DNA from 3 places in the Blautia hydrogenotrophica DSM 10507 genome. Region 3 is predicted to be linked to each of the others. Evidence: riboswitches for the same ligand, from Rfam matches in the RefSeq annotation. Region 3 holds a riboswitch; each other region holds the start of a gene.
What was found. A riboswitch is a leader RNA that binds a small molecule or an ion and turns the genes downstream of it on or off. The one in region 3 is predicted to bind cobalamin.
Positions count from the first base shown of each region.

Region 1: it holds a riboswitch for cobalamin, as region 3 does, so the genes downstream of both, BLHYD_RS13375 (cysteine-rich small domain-containing protein) here and BLHYD_RS09630 (Ig-like domain-containing protein) in region 3, are expected to answer to the same signal.
Region 2: it holds a riboswitch for cobalamin, as region 3 does, so the genes downstream of both, BLHYD_RS08315 (class I SAM-dependent methyltransferase) here and BLHYD_RS09630 (Ig-like domain-containing protein) in region 3, are expected to answer to the same signal.

Region 1 is NZ_CP136423.1:2,764,002-2,769,027, forward strand. Features, by position in the region: gene BLHYD_RS13350 (hypothetical protein) at 1-167, opposite strand, end outside; gene BLHYD_RS13355 (hypothetical protein) at 191-376, opposite strand; gene BLHYD_RS13360 (heavy-metal-associated domain-containing protein) at 472-825, opposite strand; gene BLHYD_RS13365 (hypothetical protein) at 1,018-1,563, shown strand; gene BLHYD_RS13370 (MBL fold metallo-hydrolase) at 1,793-2,623, opposite strand; gene BLHYD_RS13375 (cysteine-rich small domain-containing protein) at 2,655-2,948, opposite strand; cobalamin riboswitch at 3,167-3,364, opposite strand; gene BLHYD_RS13380 (C40 family peptidase) at 3,664-5,019, opposite strand.
Region 2 is NZ_CP136423.1:1,784,374-1,789,399, forward strand. Features, by position in the region: gene BLHYD_RS08310 (ABC transporter ATP-binding protein) at 1-1,579, opposite strand, end outside; gene BLHYD_RS08315 (class I SAM-dependent methyltransferase) at 1,591-2,340, opposite strand; cobalamin riboswitch at 2,662-2,848, opposite strand; gene BLHYD_RS08320 (fructose bisphosphate aldolase) at 3,052-3,942, shown strand; gene BLHYD_RS08325 (DegV family protein) at 4,187-5,026, opposite strand, start outside.
Region 3 is NZ_CP136423.1:2,062,996-2,068,021, reverse strand. Features, by position in the region: gene BLHYD_RS09635 (carboxypeptidase regulatory-like domain-containing protein) at 1-2,423, shown strand, start outside; cobalamin riboswitch at 2,718-2,904, shown strand; gene BLHYD_RS09630 (Ig-like domain-containing protein) at 3,099-5,026, shown strand, end outside.

The DNA of each region.
Region 1 (5,026 bases), 700 kb from region 3:
CCTGCCGGCACTTCAATATACGCGCCAACTTCCCGGAAGGCTTGATTACCCTCCACTTCTTTCATAGGATTTGACACTTCTTTAATTTCTTCCTGTTTCTTAGTACATCCTGCTAAAGTTCCTAGCAAAAAAATGAAAATAAATGTTAACTGTAAAATTTTCCTCATATCTTTTCTGCCTTTCTTTTTTTCTAAGCCAAACGCTCGTTTTCTCCATTCTTCCGTATTATTTTTCTCCATAACTGACGTTTTAGCTCTTTCTTCCCAATCATATAATATTTCTCCGTCTTTTTCCAGGCCAAATCCCACAGATTAGTTCCCCGCCATTTTAAGGAAGTGACACCTACTTTACTCGCTGTCACTACACCGACATACAATGAAAGGCCTCGCGGGAATATCCTCAGCCATACGAAAAAATGCCGTCCTCACAGCATACTCTTGCTGTGAAGACGACACCTGTAATCGAGCAACTTTAAGCTACCACTTTATATCCTGCATGTTCCACTGCTTTTTTGATCTCCTCGTCTGAGACCTGCCGCTCCATCTTAAGCTGAGCATTTTTTCTTTTATAACTGACCTTCGCCGACAGGCCTTCAATCTCATTCAAAGCCTCCGTCACCCGATTCTGGCAATTAACACAGCGCATTCCCTCGATACGAATCTCCTTTTGGTTCACAATCTGCCCTGTCAGCTTCTTCTTTTTCGGTTTAACCGTGCTTTCCCCTCCACAGCAGCTTCCTTCCCCTCGAAGATGTTTGAAAGAACCTCTTAGCCCTGCCAAAATTACCACGGCCAACACAACCACAATGACAATATTGGTAAACATCTCATCTCCCTCCCTTCTTATGTGTTAGCTATTTCTAACTCCTTTTCTGTCCCTATTTTATCACATCAAATTTCCCTGTCAATCCCTTCCTCTTAACCATTGTGACGCCTCCTTTCGATTCCGCCCTTGCTTTCTTTTTTCCTTTCCGTTACAATATAGACAGAATTTTACATAAGCTGCAAAGGAGTACAAATGATAGAGGCAATTATTTACGAATCCAACACGGGATTTACGGAAAAATATGCTCAAATGCTTTCCAAGAAACTGAACCTTCCATCTTGCCCTGCTGGAAAAATGAAAAAAACCTTCTCTCCCGGTATAGAAGTCATCTACATGGGATGGATCTGTGACAAGAGGATACGCGGCCTAGAAAAAGCTCAGAAATACCTTCGCATCGAAGCCGTCATCACTGTGGGAATCCTCTCCCCTACTCCAGGTTTTATCGCTTTGCTTCACCAGTACAACGACCTCATGGATTTGCCTGTCTTCTATCTTAGAGGCGGTATTCGGCGGGAAAAGCTTTCCATCTCTCAAAAACTTATTCTAAACTTGATGGCAAAAAAGCTGGCTGCACCAGTCAAGAGAGGCGGCCTGGACTCTATCTCTAACGCTGACTATCAGGTTGTAGATTCTATTTTACACAGTAACAGTTTTGTCAAAGAACAAAATCTCGAGGAATTTCTCTTTTGGTACCGTACACAAACCGAAGTGAATCCCTATAATAAACCTGTTATTTAGAATTTGTTTATGATTTTCCCAAAACCTTTAGGAATTTTCCATAATTTGCTCACATTTATATTGTATAGTATTACTTGGATAGATGAATAACCACTCTCTATCTCCCCCCTCAAACAAGTTAAAGACAAAACCAGACGATACACTCGTCTGGTTTTGTCTTTTTCCTCTCCTCCACTCTGGGAACGCTCATCAATTTTAATTTTCCACCCGCTCCCCTCCATGTACAAAGTCACAGAGACTTCTCAGCGCCTGCCGACAGATAGTGAATCTGTTCCCCCAGCAGCTTCTTTAGCTCTTCATAGGCTTTGACTCCCGTACAGTGGCAAGTATAGTACTCACAAGGCCTGCACATCAGATGGGATGCCAACTTCTGGTAGAATTCACAGCGTTTCTTTTCATCTTCCTCATAAATATTATTCAGATGAAGACCGCCGATTACCTGTGTCAGAGGGCCCCCTGGCAGCTCTTCTGCCTTACTCAGAATATTTACGATACCGTTATGAGCGCAACCGCAGACCAATACTCTTCCAGCCTCCTGATGTACCAAAAGATTCTGTTCATGTTCGAAAGTATCAAGTTCTTCTTTTCCATCCTTTTCCCAGTAAAGATTGTCATTGGCCGGAGATGCACAGATTCTTCCTCTCACTCCTGAGAACACTTCCAATTCTTCATCCAGACGGTAGCCACCTCTGTGTACAACCAACCTGGAATGATCCCTCAGGGCTGAATCCAGCCCTATATAGCGGATTCTCTTAGGATGAGCATCGTGGGCATAATATTTTCCAAACACTCCGGCCTGCACATGAACATCTGCTCTGGAATTCTCCTGTAAAAATGCACTCAGTCCGCCTCCGTGGTCATAATGTCCGTGGGATAAAAAAGCCACATCCACCTGGCTGATATCCACTCCCAGCCTCTTTGCATTTTCCAAAAAAGAGGCATCTGGTCCCATATCAAACAAAACCTTATGCCTCTGAGTCTCTATATATAAACTAAGTCCATGGCGGCACAGATACCTCTCTGATACCGCTGTATTTTCCATCAAAACCGTTATTTTCATTTTCTTCTCCATTTCCACAGACTTCTTTGTACTATTTCTTCTGATTCTTTTTCACTAGCTCCATGATCTCATGATATTTACCCGTCACATATCCATAATTTTCCCGCCTATGAGGTAACATGCACTTAGAACAATCCTTAATCCCTCCGTCTAATATTCTGAAATTGCCACCGCATTTATCTCCTAACGCATACAGAGGACAATAACAGAACAGACAATTAAAATTCTCAAGGTCCTTTGTCTCATGGCACGGAAAGTACTCGCAATTTTTGTGACAAAAAAAAGAGAACTCCTTGTCCTCCCAAAACTCTTTCTTCTCTTTCATTGTGAACTCCTCTTTAAGGGGGGTGCGATTTACTCCAGCGCTAGACAGTTCGTTCATGAGTGCGCGGAGGGAACGAATGACCAGAGTAAATCGCCTGCCATTTAATCATGCATAATTCATATGAACAGGCGGATTCCATAAAAAGCATCTGTTCTTACAGATACGCATCTGAGATTGCGGATTATCTCAGAAGTGGCTGTTACACTTTACACGGAAGCTTCACCTCGCCATACTAAGCAGGTTTCCTGGCTCCAGGCTCATCGCTCTGTCTCTCCTTCTCATGCGCACTGCGCACAATGGATTCTCGAGACTTCACTCCTCTGATACAGTGACCGGATCGCTCAGGCATCTCACCTGATTCCCTTTTCCATCCATTCCCACAATAAATGGCTGGCACTTAATATGTTCATTATGGAATTATACAGGGTGTATTATAGCATTGTGGTACACCAATGTCAAGTGCTATTGCCGAATTTCCTACAAATATTGTAACAGTTCAACCATATAGTGTGACAAGGGGCTTACCCAGCATACGAGCCCTCTTGCCGCCTATCGGCAGCACCTCCAAAAAGTATAAGCTACAGATTGCTCCGTGCATCGCACTCCCGCAATCCTAACAGGCATTCACACTCCGGCGCATACGCCTGTGTGCTCACACAGTAAAAAGCCGCTGCAAAATAGCCTTGAACTATCTTGCAGCGGACTCTCAACTCAATTACATAACTCTTCTTACTGAAAGAATTGTACGGTAAGCCGCATTGTCACTAATCTTGATACCACCTGCTGGATATGGAGCACTATTGGATGCGTGAACAATCCTGCCACCTCCAAGATAAATTGCCACATGTCCGCCGTAGCAGATCAAGTCTCCTGGCTGTGCCTCTGAGTAAGAAACCTCTGTTCCCACGTTCATCTGGTCATAGGAAGTTCTCGGAAGACTCACTCCAAAATTTGCATACACACTCTGAACAAAACCTGAACAGTCAGCTCCATTTGTAAGGCTTGTTCCACCGTATACATAAGGATTTCCCACAAACTGTGTAGCATAGTCAGCTACCGATGAACCACTTCCAGAATAACTTACAGAAGAATCTGTACTGCCTGACTCACTGTAGTCTGTGTCCTCCACAGTGTTGTCCTCATCGATGACATTTCCATACTCATCAGTAACCACATCCTCAGAGCCATCCTCCTCATAAGTGCCATCTTCTTCTGTGTAATCTTCTTCACCGTCTGCATCCTCAGCATCAGTATCTTCTTCCTGATTATTTGCCTCCTCGGCAGCAGCTGCAGCAGCCGCAGCTTCCGCTTCTGCCTGACGTCTCGCCTCTTCCTCAGCGGCAATCCTCTCAGCTTCCAGTCTCTGAATCTCTGCCGTCTGTTCTTCCAACAAGGCTGCATATTCATTGGCCTGCTGTTGTGCATAAGCAATCTCATTGCTTGCATTGTTAGCCGCACTCTGTTTCTCACTAATCTGTACTTCCAGGTTCGCCTGATTTGCCTCCTGCTCAGCCTTCATGTCTTCCAGCTCAGCTTTCTCTCCATTCAACTGCACGCCCAGAGTTTTGATCTCCTTGATCGTCTCCACATATTTATTTAAAGCGTCACGGTCATATTTATACATCTTCTGAGTATACTCAGCCTTGTTCAATAACTCAGACAGATCATTAGAATCCAACATCAGGTTATACCAGGCATTGCTTCCGCCATTCTCATACAGATACTGAATTCTGAGCTTCATCGCCTCGTACTGCTTCTCTTTGTTAGCCTTTGCTCTCTTTAAATTCTTTCTGGTCTTTTGAATCTCTGCTTCCTTATTGGAAATATCCGTATTCAAAACCTCAATATTAACCATTGTATTTACTAAATCCTGATCCAAAGACGCAATCTCCGCATTCAGTGATTCGATCTGAGCTCCCAAATCATTAATATAACTGTATGTAGCATCCAGCTGACTGCTAGTATATGCCGCTTCTTCTCTTAATTCTTCTTCTCGTGATGCACTAACAGTCATCACCTGACTTGCACTTATTAAGAGTGCCAATGTTAAGCACACAATTCTTTTTTTCATAATTCAC
Region 2 (5,026 bases), 280 kb from region 3:
TTACCACAGTTGTCCTACCTTGCATACAGCGCTCCAAAGCCTCTTGAATTTCCTTCTCATTTTTGAGATCTACACTGGAAGTGGCTTCGTCCAAGATCAAGATTGGAGCATCTTTTAGGATTGCCCTGGCGATTGCAATCCGCTGCCTTTCACCCCCTGAGAGCGTAGCCCCTCTCTCTCCAACGACAGTGTCATATCCTTGCGGAAGCTCCATGATAAAATCGTGAGCATTTGCTGTCTTGGCTGCCTGCTCCACCGCATAGTCAGAGGCGTCTGGACGAGCCATCTTAATGTTTTCTCTCACAGTTCCATAGAACAGATAGGATTCTTGAAACACCACCGCGATTTGACTCCTAAAAGACTGGGCCGCATATTCCTTTAGACTTTTTTCTCCAACCAGAATCGTTCCAGAATCGTAATCGTAAAAACGAAGCAGTAAATTGACTATAGTAGATTTTCCGGAACCAGATTTTCCCACAATCGCGGTCACTTTTCCCGCTTCCATCTTCATATCAACGTGTTTAAGGACATCATACCCTTCCTTTTCATAGCGAAAGGTGAGATCTTTCAATTGAATTTCTGGGAGTGTATCGGAAAAACAGCAAGTTGTTTTTCCATCCTTGATGGTAACCGGTTCGTCTAGAACTTCAAACAGCTCTTCTGCGACAGAAAGCCCAAGATAGCTTCCATGCCAGTAAGTATTTAAGTCATTTAATGGCTTCATACACTCTCCAGACAGAAACAAAATAATCAGCAAAGACTGGTAATTGATATTTCCCTGTGCCATATGAACTGCCGCTAACGCTACGCTAGCGGCAGTGCCAATGGTCGTACAGGCGACAATCACTGACGAGTCTGACAAGGAGATTCCCAGATTCTTCATGGAATTTGCTGCGAACTTCCATGCACTTTTTGACAGTCTTTTTCCCTCTCTTTGACTTGCACCCAGAGATTTTAATGTACTCATTCCCTGCATGTCATCAATGTATTGGGAATTTAGCTGAGCATATTCTTGCCAGTATTCAATCATCACCCGTGAGACAGCGGGCATAAAAAGATGTGGAATTACAATGGACAGGATTGTCAAAACCAAAACCAGCAGTCCTACGGCAGGATCTAAAGACCAGAGGTAAACTGTGGAAAAAACCGTCGTCGCCAGAACAACCAAAATCTGAGGAAGATACTGTGTCAAAAAAGCCTCAAAGGACTCCACTCCATCCGTAATCAGAGACTGAAGATTTCCGCTTCGCCTCTCATTGCGGTAGGACGGACCTAATTCCATCAACTTTTCCAACATGACATCCCGAATAACGCTTTTGACTTTTGCTGCCATCTTCTTGGTATATCCTTCCTGAAAGCGAAGAATCCAAGCCCTTGCCAAAAGTGCTGCAAGACACAGAAGAAACCAGGTAAAGACTGTCTGTAGTTCTTCCTGGGCAAACACCGCGCTCACTCCTTGGGCCAAAAAAAATGCCTGAGTAAAGCTAAGCGCCACGACGGCAAGACTGATTGTGGTCTTTACCGCTGTCTCTTTTTTAGCTTTACCTAGAAAGGTAATCAGACGTATGTATTTTCCCATAGCAGACTCCTTTACTTCTGTGCACCCACAAGAAATTCCGGAGTCAAACCGTTTAATTCACGTCCCAATTCGTCCCACACACGATCTGTGATGTCCCTTTGGGCAAACACTTTGGAGAAACCCAATTTGAGCAGGCAATCTAAATCCCACTGGGGACGGAGCTTGTCGCTTAGATATAATCTTTTACTCAGCACTCTACCTTTTTCTTCATCTGCGTGAGCGTGGATACCTCTTCCGTATTTTCTTCGAATCTGTTCTTCTCTTTCTTTATATTTTTGTCCCAGACTCTCATCAAAAAGATGAAGATACCAGCAGGCGTCAAATACCAGCAAACTGCCGCCTGGTTTTAGTACCCGAAACCATTCCCTGTATGCTCTCTTAGGGTCGTCTAAAGTCCATGTGATATTGCGACAGAGGATTGCGTCAAAGCTTTCGTCTTCGAATTTTAAATTTTGGCAGTCCATTGTCAGAAGTTGTGCTTGCTGGCCCCATTGCTTGACATTTTCTTTGGCGCAGGCGATCATATTCTCTGTAATATCAATTCCAATGACCTGATGGCCTTCTTCGCCTAGAATAATTGGAAAAAATCCAGGGCCTGTTCCCACGTCCAATATTTTCAAATTTCTCTCTGCTGGCAAATATTCACCGATTAGCTCTTTCCATGCCTGTCTGGCAGGTCCATTCAATTCTTCTTGGATTCCGCGGCTGTAGACATCAGCTTCTCCTTCCCAGTAATCCTTGATTTTTTCATTCAGTTCCATTTCATTCTCCTTTCTTGACACCTTTCTGTATGTGTATCCCGCTATAATAAAAAAACTCTGCGTCCCCCAATTGTTGTTCAAAAACGATGGAGAATCTGCAGAGTTTTTTCTGGAATTATCAGCACACGCGGTCCGCCGCAAGCGGACAATATCTTTTTTTAAACGCTTATTCGTAGCAGAACGTTTAAACGATAAAAAGAATTTTCACATATCAGTGTGAACAAGCTCTTTTCTGTTCCACAAAAAAAGAGGCAGACGTACATCTGCCCCCGAACGTTCTTCCCTGTGCTGTCCATACATTCAAATTCCCACCGAATATGACTGTAACAACGCAATATGGCAAGTCTCCTGACTCGAATTCATTCTACTCCTCACCTTCCCGGATGGCTCCAGTGGTCTTTGAGTTTCGTCCTTCTCACAGTAGCGGGGGCTGTCCTGGCTTTTACCAGATTCCTTTTTAAGTTATCCGCATTTATGAACGGACAACACCATATTGTATTATGTTAAACTGTTTAATATTATATATACAAGTGTTCTACCTTATTTGTCAAGTAAATAACAATAATTAGGTATTCATTTCGTAAACTTCCAAAAATATAGCAAAATATTCTCTTTGTTTGGGCTTTTCCAGTGGAAAAAAATGATAAAAAGTGGTATAATACAAAGAAGTTAGCAAAAACTAATATCTATGTAAAAAGGAGGAATCACTGTATGAACACAGCGCAGCTAGAACGCATGAAAAATGGAGCAGGTTTTATCGCAGCTTTAGACCAGAGCGGCGGCAGCACTCCAAAAGCCTTAAAAGCTTATGGAATCCAGGAGACGGAATACCATTCTGAGGAGGAGATGTTTGATCTGATTCACCAGATGCGCAGCAGAATTCTCACCAGCGATGCTTTTACCTCGGAACATATCTTGGGCGCGATTCTGTTTGAAAAGACCATGAACAGCAAAGTGGATGGTCTGTACTCCGCAGACTATCTGTGGGAGAAAAAAGGAATCGTTCCTTTCTTGAAAGTTGATAAGGGCCTAGATGAGAAAAAAGATGAGGTTCAGCTGATGAAACCTATTCCGAATTTAGACAAAATTTTGGAGCAGGCCAGGGGGAGAAATATCTTTGGAACTAAAATGCGTTCTGTGATCCACAATGCAAACCAAAAAGGAATCCGTGAAATCGTAGATCAGCAATTCGATATAGGATTAAAGATTGTTCAGAAGGGGTTCGTGCCGATTCTTGAACCTGAAGTAAATATCAATAGTAATTCTAAAAAAGAAGCAGAGGAAATTCTGATCGAGGAAATTATGCAACATATGAAGGCACTGGATTCTTCTGTGAAATTAATTTTTAAAGTGAGTATTCCGACTGTGGCAGGTTTGTATTCAGATCTGATGAAAGATTCAAAGACTGTGCGTGTTGTAGCGCTCTCCGGCGGATACAGCCGCAACGAGGCAGACGAATTATTACGGGAAAATCCTGGCTTGATTGCAAGCTTCTCAAGAGCCCTCCTGTCAGATCTTAACGCAAAACAGACACAGGAAGAATTTGATGCTGCTCTCGGAAAGGCAATCCATGAAATCTATGAGGCATCCATGGCTGAATAAGAAAAAAGTTAGACAAAATCTATCGTCTGTGAATGAGTTCGGTATTTACCGGACTCATTCTGTTTTTATGTTATAGGAAAAGCCTTGTCACACTAATGTGTGAAAGCCCTTTCCTATAACACAAATACTCCGTAGGATCGCACCGCGGAGACGAAAATGCGGTTGCTGACGCAACCCGCTGCAGACAGAGAATCCTGCCTCGCAGGATTCTTTTTTATATGGCTTGCCCATTTTATTTTAAAATTTAGACATGGGCTCTCACTAATCCAATCCCAAGTCCTCCAGGACCCACATGAGATCCAATACTCATAGTTAGCGGAAGGTGTACTAGTTCCAAGTCAGGAAAATGATTTTTGAGCTCTGATTTGAAATATTCCAACTTATCTGCTTCCATCGCTGTGTTGGCAATTCCGACTTTTAACTGTCCAGAGTGATAAAATTCCCCTAGGCGAGTATTAATATCTTTGTCCAGTGCCTTACACATTTCTTTAAATGCAGCTTTCATTCCACGTTTAACTACATACATATCTAATTTTTCTCCTTGAATTGTCAATACGGGCTTTAAATTCAACATAGAACCTATGGCGGAGACCGCTGGTGTAATCCGTCCGCCTTTTTTTAGATATTCCAGAGTGTCCACGACAATATAGATAGTGGCATCCATGGACTCCTCTTCCAAAATTCTCTTGATGTAAGCACCGTTTTTACCTTGGTCAGCCAAAAGCTTTGCGTCTAGAGCGGACTGTGCTTGAGTGACAGAAATTCTATGGTTGTTCACCACGTACACTTTTCCAGCATAGGGTTCTTCTTGCGCAAGCAAAGACGCGTTTTGGTAGGTACTGCTCAGTCCACTAGACATAGGGATATAGACAACTTCATCATAATCTTTAAGGAGCCGATTCCACATCTCCATCACGTCACCCGGCGAGGGCTGAGAGGTACTGACTTTTGCACCTTCAGACAATTTTTTGTAGAATTCCTCTACGGTGATGTCCTGTCCTTCATAATATGTCTGGTCGTCCACTAAAACTGGCATGGGAATCACATAGATTCCAAGCCGACTGCCATCTACAGGCATCAGTCC
Region 3 (5,026 bases):
AAAATGGAGTGGCTGGCGGAATCGCCGGTTATGTTTATGCGAATGATAACAAGGTAACCGTTGAAAATTGCTACAATACGGGCAAGGTATACGCATCTGATGGCGTAGGCTCTGTGGCGGCGATTACAGGAAACTCTTCTGGAAAGAAAACACTGAAGAGCTGTTATTACCTGGAAGGAAGCGCCGACTATTCTTATATTTACGCACAGAATTATATGCAGCAGGAGGGCTTCGGTTCTCTGGTAGGCATTGCGGAGGAGAAAGCCGAGGAGGCATTTTCTGATGGAACTGTGGCGACCGCGCTGAACAAAGGCGCGACTTTAACAAATGGTTACGACCGTTGGGTAGTAAAAGAAGGCCAGACGGTATTCAGCAATGGAAAAGATCTGATCTTTAGCCTGAATCCTGTGGATGCTAAACTGACCTTAAAGGATGCTTCTGGCAAAGTTGTGGAGCAGGCAGGAGTGAATTCTTACACCGGTCTGAAAGCAGGGGAAGAATACACGTACACAGTAGAAAAAGAGGGACTGACTACCGAGATTGGAACTGTCGTGGCTCAGGAGAATCCGCTGGCTGTGGATGTCAATCTGAGTGCGACCATTTTGCTGACCATCAGTAAGGATGGAACCTTCTTCAAGTCTGAGGACGGTGAGACTCCGATGGTGCAGGTGCCGATCACAGTCAATGCCTTTGATGTGACAGCCTACGGCTATTCAGAAGTCTACAACAGCGACGAGGGACCGACTCTGTTGAATGCCTTTATCAGAGCTCACGAGTTGTACTCTGAGGAAGGCGCAGACGGCTTCTACGCAACGCCGAACAACGACCCGGCAGTGGGAAATGATTTATTTGTCAGAGAGTTCTGGAATATCGAGACTACACAGCTGAACTACTGGGTGAACAACAAATACCCAGGCGAGTGGCTGGAAGACGAGGGCTACATCTGGGGTTCCACCGCAGATAATATTCTGGTGAAGAACGAGGATGACGTGGAAGTGGATTTGTATGCGGATTACACGGTTCCGATGTATCATAGTTTCTTTGACCAGACAGAGGCCACGGTGAAAGCTGGAGAAGAATTGAAGCTGAACTTGAAAGGCTTCGTGTCTGCTAACGCATATGAGCACAAAGAGCCGCCGACCTTTGCAATGGAAGGTTCCGAGATCTATGCGGACCTGTTGAATGCGAAGACAGATCTGCCGTCAGAGAGCACAGGTCTGAAGACGGACAAGGACGGAAATGTCACCTTGACATTCAAGGAGCCGGGAACTTACCTGGTATCTGCCAAAGGAACGGAGACGAAACTGGATGGTGAGAAGGCGATCATTACAGCGCCTTATTGCATTGTCACAGTAGAAGAAAGCGAGGTAGATCTGGAAGTACAGGCAGTGATCGAGAAGATCAATGCGATCGGAGAGGTAACTCTGGAATCTGAGAAAGCAATCCAGGAAGCAAGGGAGGCTTACGACGCGCTGAGCGAAGACCAGAAGAAGGAAGTGACTAACTACGAGAAACTGGCAGAGGCTGAGAAGAATCTGGAAGCGCTGAAACAGGAAGAGCAGAGGAAGGCTTATGAAGCGTTCATTTCCGGCAAACCTGAGGTGAAAACAGAGGCAGTATCTTATGACAGTATTAGAATTACCTGGGAGCCCTATGCGAACGCGAAGAGCTACTATGTATATCGTAAGGTAAAAGGAGAGAGCTTCAAACGAATCGCATGGGTTCAGGATTTGACAGATTTGTCTTATACAGACGAGACGGCAGTGACCGGTACAACGTATTATTATACGGTGAAAGCGGCGAGCAAGAAGTGGGGCGAGCCGGTCTACAGTAAATATGTGACAGATCTGAGTGCAAAAGCGACTCTGGCAAAGGCGTCCATCAGCAAGACACAGACTTGGGGTTATAATGGTATTAAAGTAACCTGGGATGAAGTAGATGGAGCAGATGGCTATCGTCTATACTACAAGATAGACGACAGCGGCTGGAGATATGCAACTCAGACAGAGGATACTTCTTATGTGCATACAGGAGTGACGACTGGAAAGGTTTACACTTATTATGTGCGCGCATACCGTAATATTGACGGAGCGAAAGTATACGGTGCATATTCTGACGGTAAGTCTGGAAAGGCAGTACCTAAGAAAGCAGTGATTGCGAAAGCTACTGCAGGAGACGGAAAGGTAACTCTGAATTGGAACAAGGTAAATGGGGCAAGTGGCTATCGCATTTACTATAAGACATCTGAGGATGGGGAATGGCACTATGTGACCCAGATCGGAAAGGGAAGTACGACTTCGTATACCAACACCGGCCTGAAATCTGGTCATACGTATTATTATACTATGCGTGCATACCGTACGGTAGATGGTGAGAAAGTCTTTGGTTCTTACTCGGATTGGGTGAATGTGACAGTGAAGTAATTCTGCAAAAGCAGATGTAAGGCTTTGCCAGTTATGTATGGAGTGCAAAGCATTCCTGGTATGGGTCTGAGTGCCCATATCAGGAAGCTTTGCGTCTATAAGCAAAAAGATTTTTATAGTGGGGGGTACCTTATGTGGAAGAGAAAAAAGCAGAGCCTGCGTGGAAAAGTTACAGGCGGCGTCTACAAAGATGAGACTGGTATTCGGACAGGAAGGCAGAAGGCGGAGTGAACAAGAGTTATTTTCTTGACAAAATTGCCTATATTCGTTATACTAAGAAAGTAAATCCATAGTATAAATTGAATAGAACTGCGGTCAGGTATTTTTACCTGTTTGAAGGGAACCCGGTGAGAATCCGGGACAGTCTATCTCTACTGTATGAGGGACGAACGGAACATAGGGCCACTGGAGAGATCTGGGAAGGCGTTTCTAGTAGGAGGAACTCGAGTCAGGATACAGCAACGCAGTTTAAGTGGGAGATTCGTAAGCAAGGCGGATTGAGAAGAGAGTCCGAGAGCTTTTTGTATATGGCAAAAAGTTATTTTAAAGATAGAGCCTGACAGGCTCTTTTTTTTAAAACTCCCGGGGCTCTCTTTTCCTTATATATGGAAAATATTATGGCTTGTCGGGTTCTTCACTTCAAGTACTATGGAAAAAAAGAAAGGAGTGAAACTTATGAAAAAGCGAGGAAGGAGAATCCTCTGCCTGATGATGGCGATGTTGATGATTCTCACTTCGATGCCTGCGACAGCGATGGCTGCCACAGAAGAATCCGCTTCGGAGCTGGGAAACTCTTCGAACGTCGAAGCGTTTCAGGAAGAAACTGCGGATGCAGCGGTATCTTTTGAGGAAGAAGAGCAGGAGACAGTATTTGCCTCCGACGATGATGTCTGGTGGGATAGATATTTCTATATCAGCATGATGAAGGGGGAGGAAGAGATCTACCAGAATGATTCGGACCAGGCTATGACACCGATGCTGGCACAGAAGTATGGTTTTACCTACGGCCCGGATATTGATGTGGAGCAGGGACAGTATACTCTGCTGGACGCGCTGGTTCTGACTCAGATTGAGATGTTCGATGCCACCCCGGAAAACATCCGGGATTATCTGGATTTGGACGAAGCTGGAAATGTCATCAAGGTGAGCGGTGTCGACACCCGGAATTTTACTTTTATTGTAAATGGGGTGGCAGCCGGAGAGTATGGAACTTCCATTTATGTCAACAATTATGAAATCTATGATGGCGATGAGATCATTTTTCTGACAGAGACGACCGATGAGTCGGCACCTGTTCTGAGTGATATCTCAGTGACAGAGAGAGCCATGGAGACAGTGACCTTAAGCTTTAACAGCGATGAAGGGGGAACTGGGTATTATGTAGTACAGGGTGTGGATGAGGAAGCGCCCGCGCAGATCGACAAAGATTCTGCAAAGACTTTCACGATAGGTGTGGATGAAAATGAAGTCACCCTGGAAGGATTGACAGAGGAGGCCTGCGCCGTGTATCTGGTCGCAGAAGATCTGACAGGCAATCTAGGTGAAATCATCAAAGTCGATGTGGAGGCTTGTGAGTCGACGCTCGGTGAGATCACACTGAACCGTTCTTCCGTAGCCATGGGAATCGGTCAAGAAATGGAGCTGGAGGCGGCGACTGTTCCAGAGGATCCTTATTTTGAGAGACAGATTACCTGGGAGTCCAGCGATGAGCAGATTGTAAAAGTGGAGGATGGAACAATCACTGCAGTTGCGAAGGGCGATGCCACCGTCACGGCGAGTGTCGGTGAAATCTCTGCCAGCTGTGAAGTGTCTGTCTGGAGCGCGCCCACCATCGAGACGACTCTAGAGGATGGCATTCAGCTTAGGGCTAGCCGGAAAACCTTCGACGTTATCGCCAGGGATTCCGCTGGAAATAAACTGGCATCTTCCGTGAAGCTGGATGGGTCCAGCGTGGCTTATAACTGGGATGATGACACGAAGACCAGTTATACCCTGAACTTCAAAGACAAAAAAAATGGAGAACACACGGTTCTAATTTCTGTGACGGACTCCATCGGACAGACAGTCACCCAGGAATATAAAATCTACTATACCAAAGCAGAAGAAGGGGAATTGATCGGCTACGCGACTTTTGACATCGAGGCGATCACCATCAACTGCGGCTATATTGTGGAACCCATTAAGGTGCCGATCTATGAAGGTGAGAATGCAGCAGAGGCTCTGGTTCGCCTGATTCAGGAGAACGGCTATGATTACACCAACACTGGAACCGTGGAGAGTGGCTTCTATCTGTCTGCGATCGTAGGAGCCAATGCGTCTAGACCAGGCTCTGCGACGAAGGAACTGAATCTGGAAAATGCGTCTATGAATGAAGACCTCAGTGATCTGTCCATTGAATGGAGAGAGGGGACGGAAGGACAGCTGGGAGAGTTCGACTATGCCCAGGGCTCCGGCTGGATGTACTGCCTGAACAACGTATTTCCAAACGTAGGTTTTGCAGACAGCTATCTCTCTGACGGAGACGTTGTCCGCGTTCAGTTCACTTTGGCCTATGGGGCAGATATCGGAGGCGGCCATGCCATGGGCGGCGACGACGGAGTTGG